One region of the Actinoplanes sp. NPDC051513 genome, then DNA from elsewhere that is predicted to be linked to it. Evidence: riboswitches for the same ligand, from Rfam matches in the RefSeq annotation. Region 1 holds a riboswitch; the other holds the start of a gene.

What was found. A riboswitch is a leader RNA that binds a small molecule or an ion and turns the genes downstream of it on or off. The one in region 1 is predicted to bind cobalamin.
Region 2: another riboswitch for cobalamin. It lies ahead of ACIA5D_RS14540 (VWA domain-containing protein); the one in region 1 lies ahead of ACIA5D_RS41440 (ribonucleoside-diphosphate reductase subunit alpha).

The regions. Positions count from the first base shown of each region.
Region 1 covers NZ_JBITDW010000023.1:108,405-116,036, forward strand. Annotated here, with positions in the region: gene ACIA5D_RS41420 (acetamidase/formamidase family protein) at 1-142, shown strand, start outside; gene ACIA5D_RS41425 (DUF4352 domain-containing protein) at 254-802, shown strand; gene ACIA5D_RS41430 (McrC family protein) at 755-1,921, opposite strand; gene ACIA5D_RS41435 (hypothetical protein) at 1,924-2,202, opposite strand; cobalamin riboswitch at 2,274-2,478, shown strand; gene ACIA5D_RS41440 (ribonucleoside-diphosphate reductase subunit alpha) at 2,586-4,883, shown strand; gene ACIA5D_RS41445 (ribonucleotide-diphosphate reductase subunit beta) at 4,883-5,878, shown strand; gene ACIA5D_RS41450 ((2Fe-2S)-binding protein) at 5,856-6,569, opposite strand; gene ACIA5D_RS41455 (cupin domain-containing protein) at 6,607-6,939, opposite strand; gene ACIA5D_RS41460 (TIGR03618 family F420-dependent PPOX class oxidoreductase) at 7,006-7,416, shown strand; gene ACIA5D_RS41465 (DUF4157 domain-containing protein) at 7,607-7,632, shown strand, end outside.
Region 2 covers NZ_JBITDW010000004.1:23,135-30,766, reverse strand. Annotated here, with positions in the region: gene ACIA5D_RS14550 (cobyrinate a,c-diamide synthase) at 1-147, opposite strand, end outside; gene cobO (cob(I)yrinic acid a,c-diamide adenosyltransferase) at 141-740, opposite strand; gene ACIA5D_RS14540 (VWA domain-containing protein) at 740-2,992, opposite strand; cobalamin riboswitch at 3,002-3,123, opposite strand; gene ACIA5D_RS14535 (gluconokinase) at 3,140-4,738, opposite strand; gene ACIA5D_RS14530 (VOC family protein) at 4,744-5,079, opposite strand; gene ACIA5D_RS14525 (glycosyltransferase) at 6,092-6,421, opposite strand; gene ACIA5D_RS14520 (glycosyltransferase) at 6,424-7,494, opposite strand; gene ACIA5D_RS14515 (ArsR/SmtB family transcription factor) at 7,602-7,632, shown strand, end outside.

The sequences.
Region 1 (7,632 bases):
CGGCACCGCTCCCGTCGGAAACGTGTGCGACCCGAACTACACGATGCTGGCGAAGGTCCGGAAGAAGTATCTCGGCGGCGTGGACGCGTACGAGGGCATTCACGCCCGCCTCCGACAGACGGCACGCGAAGTCAGCCGTTAGGGCGACTCCCCGGCAGCGACGAACGCCGTTGGGCGTATGTGCGGCCGGTCTCCAGGGCTGGTGGCCGGCCGCGCTCACCAGCCCTGCACCGGCCCGCATGGAGCCATCGTCGTGTCGCAAGAGCCGCAGCCGAAGCGGAAGAGGGACCCGCTCCTGATCGTCGCCGTCGCCGTCCTTTTCGCCCTGAGCGTGTCTGGCGTAGCGCTGGCGAATTTCCATTCACTTTCCGAGCCGGTCTCCGCGCCGAGGCCCGAGCCGAAGTCGGCCGGCATGAACACCCCGGTCCGGGACGGAAAACTCGAGTTCACCGTCACCCAGGCCGCCTGCGGCAGCAGGACCCTGGGCGATGACGCCGTCGTGCGGCGAGCGCGTGGCGAGTACTGCCTGGTGGGCGTGACGGTCAAGAACCTCGGAATCGAGGCGCGAACGTTCGCCGGCGGCTCGCAGACAGCGCTGGACGCGAAGAACGTCGCGTACCCGAACGACGACAGCGCCGAGTTCCCGGTCAACCCGGGCGTCCAGGCGTTCCTGGAACAGATCGGCCCCGGACGCTCGGCGAAGGGAACGCTGGTCTTCGACGTCCCGACCGGCACGAAACTGACCGCGGTCGAGCTACGCGACTCGTTCCTCACCGCCGGTGTGCGGGTCCGGCTGAGCTAGGCCGTGCTCCAGGCTCGGCATCAGCCCGAGCACGTGAACCGTCCGCGAGCCGACGGTCACGGCCGGCCGGGCCGCCTCGACCGGATAGACCAGCGTGCACTCGGCGAGAGCGAGCCGCTCGCAGTAGGTGACCATCTGGTAGACGTCGGCCCGGTCGGGCGCGTGGTCGGGCCACTTGTACTTGGCGTCGTAGAGCGCGACGAGCCGGTCGCCATCCCAGACCGTCGCGTCGGCCTCCGCATTCTGCCCGTCTTTCGTCAGCGGGAACGAATACGGTGCGCGCACATCGTGGTGCGGCCATTTCCGGCGAAGCCACTGCGCGACGTAGGTCTCCCAGACTTTGGGCATGTGGAACAGCAGCGAGCCGCCCGCGAGCCCCGACGACGCGGGCGCCATCGACTGGGACCGCAGAATCGTCTCGGCCAGCGCGAGCGCGTTCCGGTAGTGCGCGGTCAGGTTCGTCAAATGCATACGGCCGACGTCGTCCGCCCGCCATGGCTCGCGCGAGACCCGGCCGAACGCCGGCCCGAGCGCGGCCAGCCGCGTCGCGGACTCCCGGGCGAGGGGGACCCGCACGAGAACGTCCAGCGCCGCCGCGAGCGCCCGGTTCTCCTTGACGTCGACGGTGAGACGCCGGGCGATCGTGGCGAGTTTGTCCGGCCTGGCGCCCAGCCTCCCGAGGTGATGGGCGACATCGAGGCGCCCCGGGTACGGCGGGCGCACGTGGCGCACCGGAACGTACCCCTTGGCCAGGCCCCGGCCGACCAGGTGCTCGACCTCCCGGGCGAACGCGAGCGCGATGGCGTCGGCGAGGAACCGGCTCGCGACGGCGTCCGCGGGCAAGGTGCCGGCCAGGACGGGCCGCCGGCCGGACTGGCGGATGAGCTCGACGACGTCGGTCAGCGGAAACCGGCTCCGGAAGTCGATCCATCGCCCAGAGGGCAGGCCGAGCCGGCCGACGAACGGCCCGGGTGTCACCTCGAAGATGCCCGGCTCGCGGGTGGGCGCGATGCTCTGCAGAACGCGCTGCCCGGAGGCAGCGCGCACGAGACCGAGCAGGTAGTCGAGCTCAGCCGGCGCCAACGGCAGGGCCGCCGCCCGGTACTCCACCACCTCCACGGTCAGGCTTCCTCGGACAGCATCTTGGCGACGCTCGCGTCGAGGTCGTTCAGCCGCGACCGATGCTCGAACCAGTACTCGGTCAGGTACGGCAGGCCACCATCGCCCGGCACCGGCCGCAGCCCTTCGATGAAGTCCTCGTAGGAGAACGACGGGTGAAACTGTACCGTTTCGACCCTGCCGCCCGCCCCCGCGAGATGACGGCCGATCTCCTCAGCGGAGGCCTCTCGTCGGTCACGTCGTGCCCTCCCCCAGTTACCGGATGCCCGAGCTTCGCACACGCGCGGTGATCTCCATGACGCGACACGCCGACACATCATCTGGGGTTGCACTGGCACCCCCGTACCCATATATGGTGTCTCTCGCAGCTGGTTCGGCCCTCCGATGCGGAGGGTCGAGGCAAGAGGGAACCCGGTGGAAATCCGGGACTGCCCCGCAGCGGTAAGTGGGAACGAAAGCCGTCACGAGCACTGGGCCCGGGCCTGGGAAGCGACGGCCGGTAGGCGTACGTGTCATGCCCACGAGTCCGAAGACCTGCCAGCGCGCCGCATGCCGCCCGGTATGCGGCGGTCGAAGGCCGCGCGGGACGGCCGACGCCATCAGCCGGCTTTCGTTGCCGGTGGCGTCCTCCTGCGCGTCCTTCACCACGACGAGGGGGACGGACATGCAGGTGCGCAAGCGCAACGGCGACCTGGAACCGGTCGACGTCAACAAGATCGTGCGGGCGGTCGAGCGGTGGGTGGCCGGCCTGGACGAGGTCGATCCGCTGCGGGTCGCGACCAAGACGATCAGCGGGCTCTACGACGGCGCCACCACCGCCGAGCTCGACAAACTTTCCATCCAGACGGCCGCCGAGCTGATCGGCGAGGAGCCACAGTACTCGCGGCTCGCGGCGCGCCTGCTTTCGGCGTACGTCGACAAGGAAGTGCGGCTGCAAGGCGTGGCCAGCTTCAGCCAGTCGATCCGCTACGGCCACGGCCTGGGCCTGATCGGCGACGCGACCGCTGAGTTCGTGGCCCGCAACGCGCGAAAGCTCGACGACGCGATCGACCCGGCAGCGGATCGGAGGTTCGAATACTTCGGCCTGCGCACCGTGGCCGACCGCTACCTGCTGCGCCATCCCCAGCTGCGCACCGTCGTCGAGACGCCGCAGTACTGGCTGCTGCGCGTCGCCTGCGGCCTGTCCGAGACACCGGCCGAGGCGATCGGCTTCTACCGCCTCATGTCGTCGCTGGCGTATCTGCCCAGCTCACCGACGTTGTTCAACGCCGGCACCCGGCACACCCAGATGTCGTCCTGCTTCCTGGTCGACTCGCCGCGCGACGAGCTCGACTCGATCTACGAGCGCTACCACCAGGTCGCGAAACTTTCCAAGTTCTCCGGCGGCATCGGCATCTCCTGGACCCGCGTGCGGGGCCGGGGCGCGCTGATCCGCGGCACGAACGGCAAGTCCAACGGCATCGTCCCGTTCCTCAAGACGCTCGACGCCGGCGTGGCCGCGGTCAACCAGGGCGGCCGCCGCAAGGGCGCGGCCTGCGTCTACCTCGAGCCGTGGCACCCGGACATCGAGGAGTTTCTGGAGCTGCGCGACAACACCGGCGAGGACTCCCGCCGCACGCACAACCTGAACCTGGCCAACTGGATCCCCGACGAGTTCATGCGCCGGGTCGAGGCCGACGAGGACTGGTCGCTGATCGACCCCTCCGACGCGCCCGAGCTCCCCGACCTGTTCGGCGAGGAGTTCGACCTCGCCTACCGCAACGCCGAGAAAAAGGCCGTAAAAACCGTCAAGGCCCGAGATCTGTACGGCCGGATGATGCGCACCCTGGCCCAGACCGGCAACGGCTGGATGACCTTCAAGGACCGCTCCAACGCGCTGTCCAACCAGACGGGCGCGCCGGGCAACACCATCCACCTTTCCAACCTGTGCACCGAGATTCTCGAGGTGAACAGCGACGACGAGACCGCGGTCTGCAACCTCGGCTCGATCAACCTCGGCGCCCACGTGACCGCCGACGGCGTCGACTGGGAAAGGTTGCGTTCGACGGTCCGGACCGCGGTTGTCTTTCTCGACCGGGTCATCGACATCAACTACTACCCGTCGCCGCAGGCCGCCGCCTCGAACCCCCGCTGGCGCCCGGTCGGCCTCGGCCTCATGGGCCTGCAGGACGCGTTCTTCACGCTGCGCCTGCCGTTCGACTCCGCGGATGCGAACGAGCTTTCGACCCGGGTGCAGGAGGAAATTTTCCTCACCGCCCTGGAAACCTCGGCGGCTCTGGCCACGGAATTCGGCGCCAACCCCGCGTACGAGAAAACCCGCGCCGCCCAGGGTGATCTGCACCCGGACCTGTGGGGAGTCTCGCCCGTCCAAACCGACCGGTGGGCGGCGCTGAAAGCGAAAGTTGCCGAGACCGGCCTGCGAAACTCCCTGCTGGTCGCGATCGCCCCGACCGCGACCATCGCCTCGATCGCCGGCTGCTACGAATGCATCGAGCCGCAGGTGTCCAACCTGTTCAAACGCGAAACCATGTCCGGCGAGTTTCTCCAGATCAACACCTATCTGGTACGCGAGCTGAAGACGCGCAACCTGTGGACGGCGCCGATCCGAGAGCAGATCAAGCGGGCCGAGGGTTCCGTGCAGGGCATCGCCGATCTGCCGGCCGACGTACGCGAAATTTTCCGCACCGCGTGGGAGCTTCCGCAGCGTGCCCTGATCGACCTGGCCGCCGCCCGCGCCCCCTACATCGACCAGTCGCAGTCGCTGAACCTGTTCCTGAGCGCGCCCACCATCGGCCGTCTTTCGTCGATGTACCTGCACGCCTGGAAATCCGGCCTGAAAACCACGTACTACCTGCGCTCGCGCCCCGCGACGCGCATACAGCAGGCGACGGTGTCCATCGCGCCGGTCGAGGCGGTCGCCTGTTCCCTGGAAAACCCCGAGTCATGTGAGGCCTGCCAGTAATGCTGCTCGACCCCGGAATGGACCTGACCCTGCGGCCGATGAAGTACCCGCACTTCTTCGACCGCTACAAGGACGCCATCAAGAACACCTGGACCGTGGAGGAGGTCGACCTGCACTCCGACCTGGCCGACCTCTCCCGCCTCTCCTCCGCCGAGCAGCACCTGGTTTCGCGCCTGGTCGCGTTCTTCGCGACCGGCGACACGATCGTGACGAACAACCTGGTGCTCAACCTCTACCAGCACGTCAACTCGCCCGAGGGCCGCCTCTACCTTTCGCGGCAACTTTTCGAGGAGGCCGTGCACGTCCAGTTCTATCTGAACCTGCTCGACACCTACGTCCCGTCGGAATCCGAAAGATTCGAGGCTTTCGCCGCCGTCGAGAACATCCCGTCGATCGCCCGCAAGGCCGAGTTCTGCTTCACGTGGATCGACTCGATCTTCGAGCTGCGCTCGCTGTCGTCGAAGGACGACCGCCGGGCTTTCCTGCTCAACCTGATCTGTTTCGCCGCGTGCATCGAGGGCCTGTTCTTCTACGGCGCTTTCGCGTACGTCTACTTCCTGCGCTCCCGGGGCCTGCTGAACGGCCTGGCGAGCGGCACCAACTGGGTTTTCCGCGACGAGTCCATGCACATGGCCTTCGCCTTCGACGTGGTCGACCAGGTACGCGCCGAGGAGCCCGACCTTTTCGACGCCGACCTGGAAACCCAGGTGCGGAACATGCTGGCCGAGGCCGTCGACTGCGAGGTCCAGTTCGCCGCGGACCTTCTGGAGCAGGGCGTCTCCGGCATGTCCCTCGCCGACATGCGCGAATACCTGCAGCACGTGGCCGACCGCCGCCTGGCCGTCCTGGGCATCGAGCCGCTCTACGGCAGCAAGAACCCGTTCGCCTTCATGGAGCTGCAGGACGTCCAGGAGCTTTCCAACTTCTTCGAGCGCCGCGTCTCGGCGTACCAGGTGGGAGTGACCGGCTCGGTCAGCTTCGACGACGATTTCTGAGCAGGCGATCCCAGTGCTGACGCCGGACCTCTTCCGGCGTCAGCACGCAGTCCCCGCATTTCCCGCCACCGGGAATCCGGTAGTACAAACAGCAGTTCCGCCGCACCAGGAACCACCGCTCCCACTCCGGGTCGGGCCGTTCCAACACCGCGGTTCCGTGGAGGGGCACCTTTTCCAGCAGCGCCTCCACCACCGCCGCCGCGCGCCCCGCATGCTCCGGCGCCGCGTCCGCGATCATCCCCGCGGCCCCGCCCAGGGCCGACGCGACGTTTCCCCAGAGCAGGTGTTCCGGCAACGAGAACCGCTTGCTCACCACCTGCAGCAGCGCCTCGACAGCGGAAAAATCAAAATCCCCGACACCGGCCGACTCGTACGCGACGGGCAGCGGCCCGCCTTCGACCGGCCGCCACCACAGCTGCCCGATTTCCGCCCGGGGCAGCACCCCCGTGCGAGCCACCGCCCCCAGCGGCGGCGACACCAGCCGCGACGCCCAGCCGAGAAACGTGATCGACGCGACCTCACGCTCGCCGATCTCGTCCACGCTCAGCCCAGACATCCGCACCAGCGTCCGCCGGGCGACCCCCACCCGCTCCGCCACGACGTCGGCGTCGAGCAACTCGCTCAGCGGACGCCATTCCTTACCGCCGTCCCACGGCTCCCAAGCGAAGTAGGGCCCGAGCGCCGCCGCCACCCGAAGGGCCTCCGATGGGGTCACCCCACCACCCTAATCAGGGCAGTTTGGCCACCGTCAGCAGCACGACGCTGTCCTGAAGGGCTTCGAGCGCGTGCCGCGCGTCCGGAATGATGAGCAGGTCACCGGCGCCCGCGTCCTGGCCGTCGTCGCCCGAGGTCAGCCGCACCCGCCCGGTCAGCACGTACAGCGTCGCCTCGCCCGGGTTCTCGTGCTCGTCCAGCCGTTGCCCGGCGATCAATGCGATCAGCGTCTGGCGCAACGTGCTGGCGTGCCCGCCGTGCACGGTGTGCGCGCTACGCCCGCTGTGAGCGTTGCGAGCCTCGGTGAGATTCTTCTCGGCGAGCTCGGTCAGGGATGTCTTGTCCACGCCTGAAGCGTCGTCCACCGGCGGTCCCGGGCGACAGGGACTTAGGTCCCGATCTAGGCTTCCGAGGTGGCTATCACCCTGTCCGCCGCCTGGGAGCTGAGCCGCCGGGATTCCGGCCTGGCCATCGTCTCCACGCTGCGCGCCGACCAGACCATCCAGTCCTCGCTGGTGAACACCGGCATCATCGGCGACCGCCTGGCCTTCGTCACGTACGGCAAGGTCAAGCTGGCCAACCTGCGGGCTCGCCCCCAGCTCTCCGTCGCCTTCCGTGACGGCTGGCGGTACGCGACCGTCGAGGGCCGGGCCGAGATAGCCGGCCCCGACGAGCTCGACGCCGAGGAACTGCGGCTGCTGCTCCGCGAGATCTTCACCGCCGCCGGCGGCACCCACGACAACTGGGACGAGTACGACCGCACGATGCGCGAGCAACGCCGCGCGGCCGTCCTCGTCAGCCCGTCCCGCGTCTACGGCAGCTGAACCCCGGCCGCCCACGCGCATTGGGACGTCGCCGCGCGGTGTGATGAGGTGCATGGCGCGGCGTTCCCCGGCACCGGCGACCCGGTGGTCGCGCTCGGCGCGACCACCGCGGGAGTCTTTCCGGCCGATGGGCGGGCAGGCGCCGGGCACCTACGATGAGTTGTCGGTCCGGCCCGCCCGGAGGTGTGACGTGCGTAAGCCCGGTCGCCCGAGCAA
Region 2 (7,632 bases), on a different contig from region 1:
GCCGGGGTCGATGTAGTCGGGGCCGACCTTGAACGGCGCGACCGGCATGCCGCGACGGGCGAAGGCGGCCAGCAGACCGGTGGCGACCGTGGTCTTGCCGTGTCCCGAGGCGGGCGCGCCGATCACGACGCGCGGGATGTTCACCACTCGATGCCCTGCTGTCCCTTGCGCCCCGCGTCCATCGGGTGCTTCACCTTGGTCATCTCGGTCACCAGGTCGGCCGCCTCGACCAGCTCCGGCGCCGCGTCCCGCCCGGTGATCACGACGTGCTGCGTGCCGGGGCGCTCGGCGAGCGCGGCCACGACGTCCGCGACGTCGACCCAGCCCCACTTCATCGGGTACGTGAACTCGTCGAGCACGTAGAACCGGTAGGTCTCGGCCGCCAGGTCGCGCTTGATCTGCGCCCAGCCCTCGGCCGCCTCGGCCGCGTGGTCCCGCTCGGTGCCGGCCCGCTGGATCCACGACCAGCCCTCGCCCATCTTGTGCCAGGCGACCGGCGGCCCGCCCGTGGCGCCGAGAGCCTTGAGCGCGGCCTCCTCGCCGACCCGCCATTTCTCGGACTTCACGAACTGGAAGACCCCGATCGGCCAGCCCGCGCTCCAGGCCCGCAGCGCCATCCCGAAGGCGGCCGTCGACTTTCCCTTACCGTGGCCGGTGTGCACGGCGAGCACGGCCTGCCGGCGGCGCTGCCGGGTGGTGAGGCCGTCCTGCGGCACGGTGGTGACCTTGCCCTGCGGCATCAGGCGGCGCTCCTCGAGGCAGGGCCGGCGGCTGGGCCGGAAGCGGGGCGGGCGGCCGGGCCGGACCCGGAGCCGGCGGCTGGGCCGGACCCGGAGCCGGCGGCTGGGCCGGACCCGGAGCCGGCGGCTGGGCCGGAAGCGGGGCGGGCGGCCGGGCCGGCGGCGGCTTCCAGCCGGTCCAGCGGCATGAGATCGGCGTCGAGGGCGGTGGCCAGCCGCCGGGCCAGGCCCAGGCGGACCGGGCCGGACTCGCAGTCGACGACCACCGCGGCCACGCCGGCGAGCGCGGGGGCGACCGTCACCGGGTCGGGGCCGCTGGTGGCCCGGCCGTCGGTGACGACGATGAGCAGCGGGCGGCGGCGCGGGTCGCGGCGGCGCTCGGTGGCGATGGTGGCGGCGGCGGCGCGCAGGCCCGCGGCCAGCGGGGTGCGGCCGCCGGTGCGCAGGCTCGCCAGGCGCAGGACGCCCACCTCGTGGCTGGAGGTCGGCGGCAGGACCTGCTCGGCGTCGTGCCCGCGGAAGGTGATCATCCCGATCCGGTCGCGGCGCTGGTAGGCGTCGCGCAGCAGGGACAGGACCGCGGTCTTGACGATGGTCATGCGCTTGCGGGCGGCCATCGAGCCGGAGGCGTCGACGACGAACAGCACCAGGTTCGCCTCCCGGCCGACGTGCACCGACTCGCGCAGGTCGCGGGGGTCGACGGCGCGGGCGCCGCGGTGCAGGGCGGCTCGCAGGGTCGCGGGCAGATGCGGGGCGCCGGCCAGCTTGCCGCGCGGGATGCGGCTGCCGATCACGCGGCCGCGACGGGCGAAGGCCGGGGAGCGGCGGCCGGCGTGGCCGCCCTCGCCGCGGCGGGCGATCGAGAGCGCGCGCGTCCGGTAGGGGTTCCCGGCGGAGACGGCCACCCGGCCACTGTCGGCCTCGTCGGCGCCACCATCGCCGTCCATGCCGGATTTTTCGGAAATGTCGGTCGGCGCGGGGCCGGGCGGAGGCGGGCCACCGGAGGGACTGCCGCCCGAACCACCCGGGCCGCCGGGATCGGGGCCGTCCGGCCGCGATGGCCCACCCGGCGGAGCACCGTCGCCATCGGGGTCGCCCTCCGGCTCGGCCCGCTCCTGCACGGCCCGCTCCAGCTCGGCCCGCTCCAGCTCGGCCTGCTCCTGCTCGGCCCGCTCCAGCTCGGCCTGCCGCTCCTGCTCGGCTTCGGCGAGCGCGTCCTCGAGCCGCTGCTCGTCGGTCCCCGGCGGGTCCAGCGGATCTTTCCGCCGGCGGTGCGGCAGCGCGAGCCGGGCCGCATCCCGCACATCGTCCGCGGTGACCGTCGAGCGCCCGTGCCACGCCGCCAGCGCCACCGCGCACCGGGCCACCACGATGTCCGCCCGCATCCCGTCGACGCCGTAGGCCAGGCACACCCGGGCGATCCGGTCGAGCTCGCCGTCCGGCAGCGCCACCCGGGGCAGCAGCGCCTGCGCCGTCACGATCCGCCCGGCCAGCTCGCGCTCCTCGGCGGCGAACCGCGCCGCGAACCCGACCGGATCCGCCTCGTACGCGAGACGCCGGCGCACCACCTCGGCCCGCTCCCGGGCCTCCCGCGGCGCCGCCACCGTCACCACCAGCCCGAACCGGTCGACGAGCTGGGGCCGCGGCTCGCCCTCCTCCGGGTTCATCGTCCCCACGAGCAGAAACCGGGCCGCGTGTTTGACCGACACCCCGTCCCGCTCGACGTGCGCCCGTCCCATCGCCGCCGCGTCCAGCAGCAGATCCACCAGGTGATCGGGCAGCAGGTTCACCTCGTCGACGTACAGGGCGCCACGGTGTGCCGCCGCCAGCAGCCCCGGCTCGTACGCCTTGACCCCGTCCGCGAGCGCCCGCTGAATGTCGAGCGTGCCCACGACGCGGTCCTCCGTCGCCCCGACCGGGAGCTCCACCAGCGCGGCCGGCCGCGACACCACCGGGCTGTCGGCCGGGTGCGGCCCGTCCGGGCACGCGGGGTCGGGCGCCGCCGGATCGCAGGCGAACCTGCACCCCCGTACGATCGAAACTGCCGGTAGCAGGCCGGCCAGCGCTCGCACCACCGTGCTCTTCGCGGTTCCCTTCTCGCCCCGCACGAGCACACCGCCCACGTGCGGCGAGACGGCGGTCAGCAGGAGCGCGAGGCGCAGGTCGGCAAGCCCGACCACGGCGGAGAACGGGTACGGCGTCACGAAGATCCCTTCTGCGGCGGGTGTCCACGCCCGCACGGCGGTCGGCACGAGCGGCCGGAGTCTCCTGACTCCCGGATCGACGCTCCCCGCTCGCCTTCCCGCCATCACGGCCGTGGCTTCGAAGGGGTCGCTCCCCGGTCACAGTGGCGGGACCGCCCCGGATTCGCACCGGGTTCCTCCGCTACCGCTCGCCGGTCATGCTTTCTCACCCTCCGGCGCCACGTCAACGCGGCCACCGGTGACGGTGATCGCCTTCTCGGTGCCGGGCGACCTCGGCGGGGCGAGCCGGTCGAGCTCACGCACCGTCTCCATCATGGCGAGCGCCGACTTCTCCACGAACGGGCGCAGCCGGCCGTACAGGGCGGCGTTCGCCGGGTCGGGCCGGGTCGGCTCGCCGATCGCGACCAGGCGGGCCGCGTCGTCGAGGTCGGGCAGTTCGCCCAGCGCGTGCAGGCCGAGCAGGCAGGCGCCGAGCGCGGTGCCCTCGGGCGTGTCGGCGACCGCGACCGGCAGGTCGAGCGCGGCCGCGAGCACGCCCACCCACAGCTCGGACGCGACCGCGCCGCCGGTGGCCCGCACCTCGGTGACCTCGAAGCCCTCGCTCGCGAACGAGTCCCGCACCAGCGCGAGCTGCTGGCAGACGCCCTCGACGGCGGCGCGCACCAGATGTGCCCGCCCGTGCTCGCGACGCAGTCCGAGGTAGGCGCCCCGCAGGCCGGCCCGCCACCAGGGCGCCCGCTCGCCGAGCAGGTAGGGCAGGCAGAGCAGCCCGTCGCTGCCCGGCGGTGCGCTCTGCGCCTCGGTGAGCAGCGCCGCGTCCCGCTCGTCCTCGTCCTCGCCCTCGGCGCCGGGCCGCTCGAAACCGGCCGCGAAGCTCTGCCCGGCCCAGCGCACGACCGAGCCGGCATTGTTGACCGCGCCACCGACCGCCCAGCGGTCCTCGGTGAGCGCGTAGCAGAACAGCCGGCCGTCGGCGTCGGCGGTGGGCCGGTCGACGATCGTGCGCAGGGCACCGCTGGTGCCGAGAGACACGGCCGCGACCCCCGCCGGGGTGGCGCCCAGGCCGAGGTTGGCCAGCGGCCCGTCGGCCGCCCCGATGACCAGCGGCGTGCCCGGCGGCAGCCCGCCGAGACCCGGCCGCAGCTTCAGGATCGTCGTCGTCGGCACGACCTCGGCCAGCTGCCCCGAGCCGATCCCGGCGATCTCGAGAGCCTCCGGGTCCCACCGGCGCGCGTGGATGTCGTAGAGCCCCGTCCCCGACGCCACCGACAGGTCGAGCAGGAACGCCTCGTCGGCCAGGGCGGCCAGGACCAGCTCTTTCACGCCGCCCCACCGCGGCGTGTCCCGCAGCGTCGCCGGGTCGTTAGCCCGCCACCAGGCAAGCTTGGCGAGCGGCGACATCGGGTGCACCGGCGTCCCCGTACGCGCCTGCAGTTGCCGTGCCCGCCCCGAAGCGATGATCTCGTCACATTGCTCGCCGGCCCGCGCGTCGGCCCAGGTCACCAACGGCCCCAGCGGCGCGCTCCCGGAGTCCATCGGCACCAGCCCGTGCAGAAACGCGCTGAGACTCACCGCGACAACCCGGTCCCCCTGCTCACGGCAGGCGGCCGCCACGTCGGTCAGCGCCTTCACCGCCGCGTCGACCAGGTGCCGCGGGTCGAGCTCGGCCCGCCCCGGCCCCGGCACCGACAGCGGATAGTGGACACTCGTCTGCGCCCGCAGCCGCCCGTCGGCCCCCGCCGCGATCCCCTTGGTCGCGGTGGTCCCGGTATCGATGCCGATCACCACGTCCACGGCGCTCAGCTCACCAGGCAGAAGACGTGACCGTCGACATCGGTCAGCACGGCCTGCCGCTCACCCCAGGGCTGATCCCCCGGCGGGTCGATCACCGTGGCCCCCGCCTTCTCCGCCGCCGCGGCAGCCGCGTCCACGTCATCGACCACAAAGCTCGCCGCCACTCCCGCCAGCCCCGGCGAAGGCGGCCGCCGATGCAGCATGACCTCCGGCTCCCCCAGCATCACCACGTCCCCGGCCCGATACTTCTCGCCGAGCCCGAGCGCATCCCGGTAGAGCGCGAGCGCCCGATCCAGATCCGCCACCGACACAATGATCCGCCGCACCCCACGCACCGTCATGCCCTTCAACTTATCCGCCACGCCGCGCACCCGCCGGGGCTGTTTTTTCGCGTACGAGGGGACGGCTCCCCCAACCACAGCCCGGGCAGTTCCCGCCGTTGCGGCCACTCTCGCTGCAACACCGGGCCATACCCGGCTTCCGGCCCCTGCCTTGGTTGCGGCCAGTGGTGGTGCGGCCCGGTGGTGGCGCGGCCCGGTGGTGGCGCGGCCGGGTTGCCATGGCCCGGCGTCTGCCCGGTTGCGGTTCGCGCGGCCCGTCCCGCTTGGTGGGTGGCCCCCGGGCAAAGGGAATCGCTTTCATTGTCGAAAAAGTAATGGAGAGTGGCGCCGGGCGAGATTGGCATGATCGACCGACGGTCGGGGCTTACCGCCGCATTCCCGGGAGTGAAATAATTCTGGTATGCGGCAGCTGCAGTTCTTCACCACGAGCCAATTGGCCAAGATGCGTGATCGCACTGCGTCGCGCAACTATTCTCCCGAGGCAGAAAAGTTTCGCCGCGAGCATGCCCGACATCGGGAATGGGGTCTTGCGCAGCGGCACGCGCGAAAGCTGCGGCTCAGTCGCAGTGGCGCCGGCAGCGAGCAGGCAGCGCCGACCGCAACCGTGCAAGCCGCAGAACCGGCTGGCCAGCAGGCACCCAGCCCCGCGAGCGGGCAGATGGCACCGAGTCGACAGCCGCCCGCCACGCCGGTTTCGCGACGGCCGGCTACCCGGCCCGCAGTTCGCCCGGCATTCCGCCATCGGGTGCCATTGCACTCTCAGCTTTTCGGTTCCGGGCTGCCGCGGCGACCTTGCCCATTATGTCATCGAACCAGCGGCGGAGTCGCGCCACCCGCATTTGACTGGGTTCGGCGAGGGCATTTCGACGCTGTCGGCCAGAGTTCGCAACTCCCCATTCCAGCAGGTCACTTCCGGGGCAGCTCAACTGTTTTCACCCCCACCGGAAAACGTGTCGAACGAAGATTGGCACGGCGAATGGGCGACGCCATGATCGGCGGGGCGCCGCTGGTCCTAGCCGATCCACTCGAGGAGCGACGCGGCGCCGTCCTCCTCGGCGATCCGCGCCGAGAGGGCCTGCGCCCGGGCCGCGAAGTGCGGGTTCGCCGTGACCTGCCGCAACGCTGCCGCCAGCGCGTCCGCGGTCAGCGCCGGCATCGGGATCGGACGGGGCGCCACTCCGAGGTCGTGCAGCCTCCGCGCCCAGAAGGGCTGGTCCGCCAGCACCGGCACCGCCACGGCCGGCACTCCGGCCCGCAGCCCCGCGGCCGTGGTCCCCGCCCCCGCGTGGTGCACCACCGCCGCCATCCGCGGGAACAGCCAGGAGTGCGGAACCTCCCCCACATTCAGCACATTGCGCTCAGCCCACGCGGCATCCCTGGCTCTCGCGACGTCTCCGGCCCGCATGATGTCCATCGCACCCGCGGCGTCCCCGGCCCACTCGGTGCCCTCAGCCCCTGCGATGCCCCCAAACCCCGCGACCCGCCCAGCCCCGCGGTACCCCCAGCCCCCGCGGTACCCCCAGCCCCCGCGGTACCCCCAGCGCCCGCGGCCAGGCCCGACCAACCGGCCTGCAGGACGGCCCGCACCCCGGCCCGGCGCGCTGCCGCTACCGCGATCTCGCCGAGGCGCTCGCCTTGTCCGGGCGCCATGCTTCCGAAGCCTATGGACACCGGCGCTGGGCCGGCCGCCAAAAAGGCCTCCAGGTTCTCCGGCGGGCGCCAAGCCGGGTCCGTTGCCGGCCACCAGTAACCGGCGACGCGCAGTTGCGACGGCCAATCGCCGGGGCGGCGCACCACTGTGGGGCTGAAGCCGTGGAACGTCGGGGCCGCCCACTCCTGCTTCTTCCGCAGCGTCGGCAGCGGGGCCTGTGGCAGCCCCAGGTCGCGCCGCAGCTCCCGGATCGGGCTTGCGTACAACGACTCGGCTGCCCGGAACGTGGCCCATCCCGCGGCCAGGTTGCCCCACGGGCCGAGCGACCGGCCGCCCAGCAGCACGGGGGCGAACTCCCGGGTGGGGTACACGGGCTGCAGGAACACGCCGGCCCGGCGGAGCCCGTAGGCGTCGGCCACCTGATATCCCAGCGGCGCCACCATCGTCGACAGCAGGAGGACCCTCGGGCGGGCCGACTCGACCGCCGCGACGATCCCGGGCGACAGGGCGGCGATCAGCGGTCTCGCCAGGGTGAACTGGCGTGCCAGCGCCCGCGCGTTCAGGCCGCCGATGGCGTGCGTCAGGGTGGCCCGCAAGTCGCCGGGCAGTGGCTCGAACGCCGGGCCGGCCCGCTCGACCGTCTCCCGGAACGGCGCGTGCGTGGCGATCGTGACCTCGTGCCCGGCCTCCTGCAGGCGTGCGCCCAGCCCGGTGTAGGGCGCCACGTCGCCCATCGAACCCGACGTGACGATCAAGACGCGCATCACCCCATCGTGACACCGGCGATCGTGGCCGTGGCCCGCAGCACGATCGGCAACGAACCCAGCTGCATGCCTTGACAGTTATATAACCGGAGAGGCACGATGGCGGCGTGGACGCGTTGACCGCGATAGCCGAGCCGA